2 regions of the Hansschlegelia sp. KR7-227 genome follow, and region 2 is predicted to be linked to the other one. Evidence: predicted binding sites of a transcription regulator. Region 2 holds the regulator's gene; the other holds the start of a gene.
The links. The regulator LexA, encoded in region 2, represses DNA repair genes until DNA is damaged. The targets are predictions, from matches to a motif close to TGTTCNNNNTGTGTTCNG.

Region 1 (4,459 bases), on a different contig from region 2:
CCGCCGGCCCCGAGATCGAGCGCCTGATCCAGCTTCTCGCGAAGCTGCCCGGGCTCGGGCCGCGTTCGGCGCGGCGCGCCGCGCTCCATCTGCTGACCCGGAAGGAGAAGCTGCTGGAGCCGCTCTCCGACGCCATGCGGCTCGCCTGCGAGCGCGTGGAGGTCTGTTCGACCTGCGCCAATGTCGACACTCAGAACCCCTGCGCGATCTGCCGCGACCACCGTCGCGACGGCTCCGTCATCGTCGTGGTCGAGGACGTCTCGGATCTGTGGGCGCTGGAGCGGTCCGGGGCGGTGTCGGCGCGCTACCACGTGCTCGGCGGCACGCTCTCGCCGCTCGATGGCCGAGGTCCGGAAGACCTCAACCTCGGCACGCTGGCCGAACGGGCCAAGGCCCCCGAAGTCGCGGAAATCATCCTCGCCGTCAACGCCACGGTCGAAGGGCAGACGACGGCTCACTACGTCACCGACCTGCTCGTGGACTCGAATGTGAAGGTCACCCGCCTCGCCCACGGCGTGCCCGTCGGCGGCGAACTCGATTATCTCGACGACGGCACGCTGGCCGCGGCGATCCGGAGCCGCACGGCCTTTTGAGCAGCGGCGCCTCAGCGCCGCATGTGCAGCCGCATGCGGCCGGTCGGGCTGAGCGTCCAGCCCATGGCGGTCCGGTCGACGAGGCCCCGCTCGAGCAGCCGGCCCACGACCCCTCGGTCGCAGAGCACGGGCCCGTCGATCCGCCCCAGCAAGGCGAGCAGTTTGAGGTCTTCGGCTTCGAGCGTCCTGCGGAGCTCGGGCATTTTAGCGTCTCCTGATTGTCCCAACCCTCAACGTGGATTTCGTCGAAAGGTTTGGAATGACAACAGGAAAGTTGCCACCATGGTTAAGCAAGCGTTAACGGGGGTCCGATAAACCGTCGCAGTTCGGACCGTCCCTATTCCGCCGCCTCGCGCTGAAGGGGATTGGGCAGCGTCTCGGCGCTGCTCGCGGCGCCGAGCTCCATCTGCTCGAGCCGCATGCCGCGGCGCGTCACCTTTTCGGTCGAGATCGCGATCTGGTCGAGATCGCCGACGACCTGCCCGAAATGGCTCTTCAGCTTCTCCACGCGCTCGCCGACGCGGCGGACGTCGTCGAGCAGGCGGCCGACCTCGGCCTGGAGCAGATGCGCCTGCTCCCGCAGCGCCGCGTCGCGCGTCAGGCCCTGCACGACCTGGACCGCCAGGATCAGAAGCGACGGCGAGACGATCAGCACGCGCGCCCGGTGCGCCCGCGCGACGAGATCGTCGAACTTCTCCGCCAGGTCGGCGTGGATCTGCTCGGACGGCACGAACAGCAGCGCGACGTCCTGCGTCTCGCCAGCGATCAGGTACTTGCCGGCGACGTCCGACACATGCTTGCCGACGTCGGCGCGCACCCTCGTCTCGGCCGCCTTGACCGCCTCCGGGTTCTCGGCGAGCCGCAGGCGCTCGAAGCCTTCGAGCGGGAACTTGGCGTCGACGGCGAGGCCGCGACGGTCGCCGGGCAGGCGGATCAGCGCGTCCGGCCGGACGCCGGTCGAGAGCTGCGCCTGAAAGGTCACGGCGGACGGCGGCAGAGCGTCCTTGAGGATCGCCTCCATCCGCCCCTGTCCGAAGGCGCCGCGCGCGGGCTTGTTGGCGAGAATCGCCTTGAGGTCGGTGACTTGCCCTGCCAGCGCGCCGATGCTGGCGCCGGCGGCGTCGATCACCGCGAGGCGCGCCTCGAGCTTGGCGAGTTGTTCGGCGGTGGCCTGTCCGCTCGCGGCGAGCCCGTCGCCGACCCGCGCGCCCACCGCGTCGAGCCGTTCGGCGACCCCGCGGGCGAGGTCCGCCTGCCGCGAGCCGAGCGCCGCGGCGAAGGCCTGAAGCCGCCCGGTCGCCTCGGCCTGCATGCGCTCGAGACCGGCGAGCCGCGCCTCCGCCTCCCGGGCGCGCGCTTCGGCTTCCCGCGCCTCCCGCCGCCGAGCGGAGCCGGCGCCGATGAGGACGAGGAGCACGAGCGCGAGCAAGGCGAGCGCGCCGAGCCCGATGGCGGCGAGCGCTTCCGCCGGCGTAACGGGATGGCCTGCAAGGACGAACAAGGACTGCGTCATCATGGAATCGAGTCTGCGCGCGAACAAATAAAGAACAGGTTGACGCCTCGCCCGCAAGGGCTTATCCGCGGCCCGCCGCCCGTCATTTGCGAGCAACGAGACGAAAAATGGCCGCCGCGCCGCTGGTTTACCTGCCCGATCCGAAGCTGCGCGTGGTGAGCGCGCCCGTCGAGCGCGTCGACGCCGCCACGCGCGCGCTGGTCGACCGCATGTTCGAGACGATGTACGACGCCGCCGGCATCGGCCTCGCTGCGATCCAGATTGGCGAGGCGAAGCGCGTGGTCGTGATCGACCTCGCCGGCAAGGACGAGACGCCCGAACCCCTGGTGTTCATCAACCCTGAGATCGTGGCCTCCTCCGAGGAGCGGCAGGTCTACGAGGAAGGCTGCCTCTCCATTCCGGATTATTACGAAGAGGTCGAGCGGCCGGCGCGGGCGACCGTGCGATTCCTCGACCGCGAGGGCGCCGAGCAGGAGATCGAGGCCGACGGGCTGCTCTCCGTCTGCATCCAGCACGAGATCGATCATCTCAACGGCGTGCTGTTCATCGACCACATCTCGCGGCTGAAGCGCGACCGGGTGACGAAGAAGTTCGAGAAGGCGCGCGCCCAGGGCGAGCTTCCGTCGTTCCCGAAGCGCGACAAACGGGACCGGCGCGAACCCGAAGCCGTCACCCCCTGACGTCGCGGGCGGGCTCCCGCGCATGAGCCTGCGCCTCGTCTTCATGGGCACGCCGGAGTTTTCGGTCCCGGTGCTCACCGAACTCGTCGGCCAGGGCCATGAGATCGCCGCGGTCTACACGCGCGCGCCGAAGCCTGCCGGCCGGCGCGGCATGGAGCTGACGAGGACGCCGGTCCACCGTCTCGCCGAGAGGCTCGGCCTGCCCGTGATGACGCCGCGCACCTTTCGCGACGCCGACACGCTTGCGGGCTTCAAGGCCCACCAGGCCGACGCCGCGATCGTCGTCGCCTACGGCCTGATCCTGCCCAAAGCCGCGCTCGACGCGCCGCCGCTCGGCTGCCTCAACCTGCACGCTTCGCTGCTGCCGCGCTGGCGCGGCGCCGCCCCGATCCAGCGGGCGATCATGGCGGGCGACGCCGAGACCGGCGTGATGGTGATGCGGATGGAGGAGGGGCTCGACACCGGCCCCGTGGCCATGGTCGAGCGCGTCGCGATCGGGACCGACGAGACGGCGGGCGAGCTCCATGACCGGCTGTCCACGCTCGGCGCCGATCTGATGGCGCGCGCCGTCGCGGCGCTCGGCCGCGGCGGGCTGACGTTCCAGCCGCAGGCGGAGGAGGGCGCGCTCTATGCGCCCAAGATCGAGAAGGCCGAGACGCGCGTGGACTGGGGGACGTCCGCCGCCGAGATCCACGACCGCATCCGCGGGCTGTCCCCGTTTCCCGGCGCCTGGTTCGAGCTCGCCGGGCCGCGCGGGCCGGAGCGCGTGAAGGTTCTCCGCGCGAGCCGGGCCGACGGCGCCGGCGCGCCCGGCGAGGTGCTGGACGATCGGCTGACGGTCGCCTGCGGCGAGGGCGCCGTGCGGCTGCTCGAGCTCCAGCGCGCGGGCAAAGGCCCCGTCGACGCCGCGTCCTTCCTCAACGGCGCGCGGCTCGGGCCTGGCGCGCGGCTGGGCTGAGCCGCATGCCGCGCTACCGCCTCACCGTCGAGTATGACGGCGCGCCCTTCGTCGGGTGGCAGCGCCAGGCGAACGGGGCGTCGGTCCAGGGCGCGCTGGAGACCGCGATCGAAGCCTTCGCCGGCGAAGCCGTGACCGTGAAGGGGGCGGGACGCACGGACGCCGGCGTGCATGCGAGCGGACAGGTCGCCCATGTCGACCTCGCCAAGGCCTGGCGGCCCGACACCCTGCGGGACGCCGCCAATGCGCATCTCGCGCCGCGACCCGTGGCGGTGCTGGACGCAGCCGCGGCGCCCGACGCGTTCGACGCGCGTTTCTCGGCGATCCGGCGCCACTACCTCTATCGGATCGTCGACCGCCGACCGCCGCTCGCTCTGCTCGCCGGCCGCGCCTGGCGCGTGCCGAAGCGGCTTGACGTCGCGGCTATGGACCTCGCCGCGAAGCGGCTGCTCGGCCGGCACGACTTTTCGACGTTTCGGTCCGCACAGTGCCAGGCCGCCAGTCCGATCCGGACGCTCGATCGGCTCGACGTGACGCGGGAGGGCGAGCAGATCCTGATCGCGACGGACGCCCGCTCCTTCCTTCACAATCAAGTGCGGTCGCTGGCGGGGTCCCTCGTGGAGGTGGGGCTCGGAAAATGGAGCGCCGACGACCTCGCGTCGGCGCTGGCGCGCGCCGATCGCAAGGCGTGCGGGCCCGTCGCTCCGCCCTGGGG
Region 2 (4,459 bases):
GGATTTCTAGCCGCCAAATTGTCGACTTTGCGGGCGGAAGCTCCCGTCCTGCCGCGGGCGATGAGGGCGGACGCCGTGGGTCGCGTGGTCGCGATCGAACCACGAGCGAACGATCGTCGGCGCGTGACGCTCGTCCTTGAAAGCCTGGGGACGCTCGCGCCGGCCGATCGTCCGCGAAAGACGCGGGTCACGCTCGGCAAGGAGCCCGCGGTCGCCGCCGGTGATCGGCTGGCGCTTTCCGCCTATTGGCGACCTCCGCAAGGGCCGGTCCGCCCCGGCGGGTACGACTTCGCCCGCGTCGCCTTTTTCGAGGGGATCGGGGCCACGGGAAGCGAGCCGACAAATCTGCGCAATCTCGGGCCAGCGTCCGATCTCGGCGTCGCCGATCGGCTCTCGGCGGCCCTCGAACGCTTGAGGATGAGCCTGACCGAGCGCGTCACGCGGTCGGTCGGCGGCCCGGAAGGCACGGTGGCGGCGGCCCTCGTGACCGGGGTCGAGGGACCGATCCCACAGAAGATCGAGGACGACCTGCGGGCGGCCGGCCTCAGCCACATCCTGTCGATCTCCGGTCTGCACATGGCGCTCGTCGCGGGCACGCTGTTCTGGCTCGCGCGCGCCGGCCTGGCGCTGTCGTCGACCGCAGCGCTTCGATGGCCGGTGAAGAGCGTCGCCGCCATCGTGGCGCTCGCGGGCGCGACGTTCTACCTCGCGCTCTCCGGAGCCGAGGTGGCGACCCAGCGCTCCTACATCATGATCGCGATCGTGTTCGCAGCCGTGATCCTCGGCCGGCCGGCGATGTCGCCCCGAAACCTGGCCCTTGCGGCGCTGCTCGTCATGGCCTGGTTGCCCGAGGCGGCGCTGGGACCGAGCTTCCAGATGTCGTTCGCGGCGGTCGCGGCCCTAATCGCCTGGTTCGAGCGGAGGAGCGACGGCGCGCGACCTCCGCCGCCGGCCTCGGGCCTCGGACGCGCGTGGCGCTGGGCGCTAGCCGCAGCCGCGATCGCGGTGATGACGACCCTGGTCGCGGGGATGGCGACCGCGCCGTTCGCCGCCTATCACTTCCACCGCACGACGCCTTACGCGCTCGCCGGCAACGCGCTGGCGACGCCGTTGCTCAGCGTCCTCGTGATGCCGTCGGTCGTGGGCGGGCTGTTCTTCGCCCCGCTGGGTCTGGACGGCCTGTGGTGGCAGGCCATGGGTCTCGGCCTGAGGGGCGTGCTCGCGATCGCGGAGATGGTGGCGTCATGGCCGGGATCCGAGCGCAATGTGCCGGCCTTCGACGAGCCGGCGCTCGCCCTGTTTGCGCTCGGGATCTGCTGGGCATGTCTGTGGCGGACGCGGTTGAGATGGGGCGCCGTTCCCATGCTCGCGGCGGCGCTGGCGCTTGCCGCGGTCCCGTCGCGGCCGGATGTGGTGATCGACGCCTCGGGCCGCGAGATGGCGGCCAGGGGCCCTGACGGCGCGCTGGCGCTCGTGGGGACCCGGTCCTGGAGCTTCGCCGCCAAGGTGTGGCTCGCCGCCGACGCGGCGTCGCCCGTGAAGGCGGGCCGACCCACCGAGCGGCCATCTCAGCCGGGCGGCCGCGGTGCGCAGTCCTCGCCTTCGGCCGCGGGGGCGTCAGCCGAAGGATCATTCGGGTCGGGCGCGAAGGTCGTCGGCCAGACCACGACCGTCGTGCGCTGCGACGCCTACGGCTGCGTCGCGCCGCTGTTCGCCGGCGGATGGGCTGCGCTGGTCTGGGATGCCCGGGCCTTCGACGAAGACTGCCGTCGCGCCACGTTGGTGGTCACGCGTCTCGACGCGCCCGACGCCTGCCGGGACGCCGCGGCGGTGATCGACCGCGCCGCGCTCGCCGCGACCGGATCGCTGGCGCTGATGCGCGACGGCCCGCGGTTCATCGGGCGCTCGGCCCGAAACCCCGCCGGGTCCCGCCCTTGGCACAGGGGGAGCGCCCTGGCCACCGCGCCGCCGCCCGACGACGCGCTGAAACTCGTCTTCGCGCCAAGAGCGCGCGCCCCGGCCACAGTCGACCGACCGACCGTCGTCGATCCGACTTCGCCTGACGAGGAGCCGCCGCCGGGCGAGGATCAATAGCGCCGGATGAGCCCGACCAGCCGCCCCTGGATCGCCACACGGTCCGGGCCGAATATGCGCGTCTCATAGGCCGGGTTCGCGGCCTCGAGCGCGATCGAGGCGCCGCGCTTGCGCAGCCGCTTCAGCGTCGCCTCCTCATGGTCGACGAGCGCGACTACGATGTCGCCGGTGTCGGCGGACTCCTGCCGGCGGATCAGCACGAGGTCGCCGTCGAGGATGCCGGCCTCGATCATCGAGTCGCCGCGCACTTCGAGCGCGAAATGCTCGCCGTTGGAGAGCATATCCGGAGAGACCGAGATCGTGTCGCTCTTGGTCTGGATCGCCTCGATCGGCACGCCCGCGGCGATCCGGCCCATAACGGGGATCGCGACCATGCGCGCGGAGCTGTCGTCCGGCTCGTCGGCGGCAGGCCGCCTGCGGCCCAGATTGCCCTCGATCACGCTCGGCGTGAAGCGCCCCGTCGGCCGCGTCACGGGCGGCGCGGCCGCTTCCGGAAGGCGGACCACCTCGATCGCCCGGGCTCGGTTCGGCAGCCGTCGGATGAAGCCGCGCTCCTCAAGCGCCATGATCAGACGGTGCACGCCCGACTTCGACTGCAGCCCCAGCGCGTCCTTCATCTCCTCGAACGAGGGGGGAACGCCGGTCTCCTTCAGCCGCTCGTGAATGTAGCGGAGAAGGTCGTACTGCTTGCGGGTCAACATGGGCGGCTCCGCGCCGTGACAAAACAAATCATGAACAGATTCGTAGCTGTTCTAGGTGTGTTCCGCAAGCGTTAAGGCCGCGTTACCATCCCGGGAGGTTCTCCTCCACGAGCGTCGTTCGATCGTCCGACGATCAGAACGGATGGTGTAACATCATGATTTCGCAAGGAGTTCCGGCGTCCGCGGCCGGCGCGTGGGCCGGCCTCACGAGCAGGCACTCGGCGTCCGAGAGGGCGCGCAGCATCGACGAATCCTGGCGGTCGAAAGCGGTCGCGACGGCGACGCCGTCCGAATCAAAGGTGAGCGCCGCGCGCATATAGTCTTCACGCCGGTCGTTCTGCGCCATGTCCCGTCCAAGCCTGGCGAACGTCTTGGCCGGTTCGACGTCCTCGCGGCCGGCCATGCGACGGAGCGCGGGGACGAGAAACAGCAGCGAGCAGACGATCGCCGAGACTGGATTGCCCGGCAGCCCGAGCGCGAGCATGTCACCGCGCCGACCCGCCATCATAGGCTTGCCCGGCCGCATGGCGATCTTCCAGAAATCCAGCGCGACGCCGGCCTCTGCGAGCGCAGGCTGCACCAGGTCGTGGTCGCCGACCGAGGCGCCGCCGAGCGTCACCAGAACATCCACCTTCTCTTCGATCGCGCGGTCGATCGCCGCGCGGATGGCGGCGCGGTCGTCGGGCGCGATCCCCAGATCGACGGCGACGCCGCCTTCGCCTTCGACGACGGCGGCGATCGCAAAGCTGTTCGACGCAATGATCTGGTCCGGTCCCGCTCTTTCTCCGGGCATGACCAGTTCGTCGCCGGTCGCGAGGATCGCGACGCGGGGGCGGCGGCCCACGTCGACGGCAGGGTGGCCCAGCGCCGCGGCGAGCGCGAGATCGCGCGCCCCGAGCCTTCGGCCGGCGGGCAGGAGCTCCTGCCCGGTGGCAAAGTCGATCCCGGCGCGGCGGATGTGGCGGCCGAGGACGGCCGCCTCCTGCGCCGTCACGACCGCGCCGTCGCGCTCGGCGTCCTCCTGAAGCAGGATCGCGTCGGCGCCGTCGGGAACCGGAGCTCCGGTGAAGATCCTGACGGCCTCGCCGGGACCGACGCGCCCGCCGAAGGCGCGGCCGGCGGCGGCCTCGCCGATCACGGTCAGCCGGGCGGGGGCGCGGCCGACGTCGGATGCGCGGACCGCGTAGCCGTCCATCGCGGAGCAGTCCCAGGGCGGCTGGGTCCGGAGCGCGGATAAGGGGTTCGCAAGCGTGCGCCCGAGCGCCTCGCGCAACGCGACGCGCTCGGAGGGGAGCCGCGCGACGCCGGAGAGAATGCGGGCGCGCGCCTCGGCCACGGGCAGAAGCCCGCTCACGAGGCCTCCTCGACCCGGAAGTCGCCGGACCGTCCGCCAGACTTGGCCAGAAGCCGCACGCCCTCGATCCGCATGGCGCGATCGACGGCTTTGGTCATGTCGTAGACCGTGAGGCAGGCGACCGAGACCGCGGTCAGCGCCTCCATCTCGACGCCGGTCGGGCCCGTGACGCGCGCGGTCGCGGTCACGATCACGCCGGGGAGGGAGGCGTCGGGAATCAGCTCCACGGACACTTTCGAGAGCATGAGCGGGTGGCAGAGCGGGATGAGCTCATGGGTGCGTTTCGCCGCCATGATGCCGGCCAGCCGCG

Region 1: a site for LexA is predicted at 2,126-2,143, ahead of ACO2RJ_RS19175 (DNA recombination protein RmuC). Genes of this name have one in related genera too.

What each region holds. Positions count from the first base shown of each region.
Region 1 is NZ_JBMSEA010000003.1:369,316-373,774, forward strand. It holds gene recR (recombination mediator RecR) at 1-593, shown strand, start outside; gene ACO2RJ_RS19170 (hypothetical protein) at 605-796, opposite strand; gene ACO2RJ_RS19175 (DNA recombination protein RmuC) at 931-2,109, opposite strand; gene def (peptide deformylase) at 2,214-2,786, shown strand; gene fmt (methionyl-tRNA formyltransferase) at 2,809-3,744, shown strand; gene truA (tRNA pseudouridine(38-40) synthase TruA) at 3,750-4,459, shown strand, end outside.
Region 2 is NZ_JBMSEA010000001.1:1,366,833-1,371,291, reverse strand. It holds gene ACO2RJ_RS06440 (ComEC/Rec2 family competence protein) at 1-2,094, shown strand, start outside; gene lexA (transcriptional repressor LexA) at 2,088-2,795, opposite strand; gene glp (gephyrin-like molybdotransferase Glp) at 2,929-4,149, opposite strand; gene moaC (cyclic pyranopterin monophosphate synthase MoaC) at 4,146-4,459, opposite strand, start outside.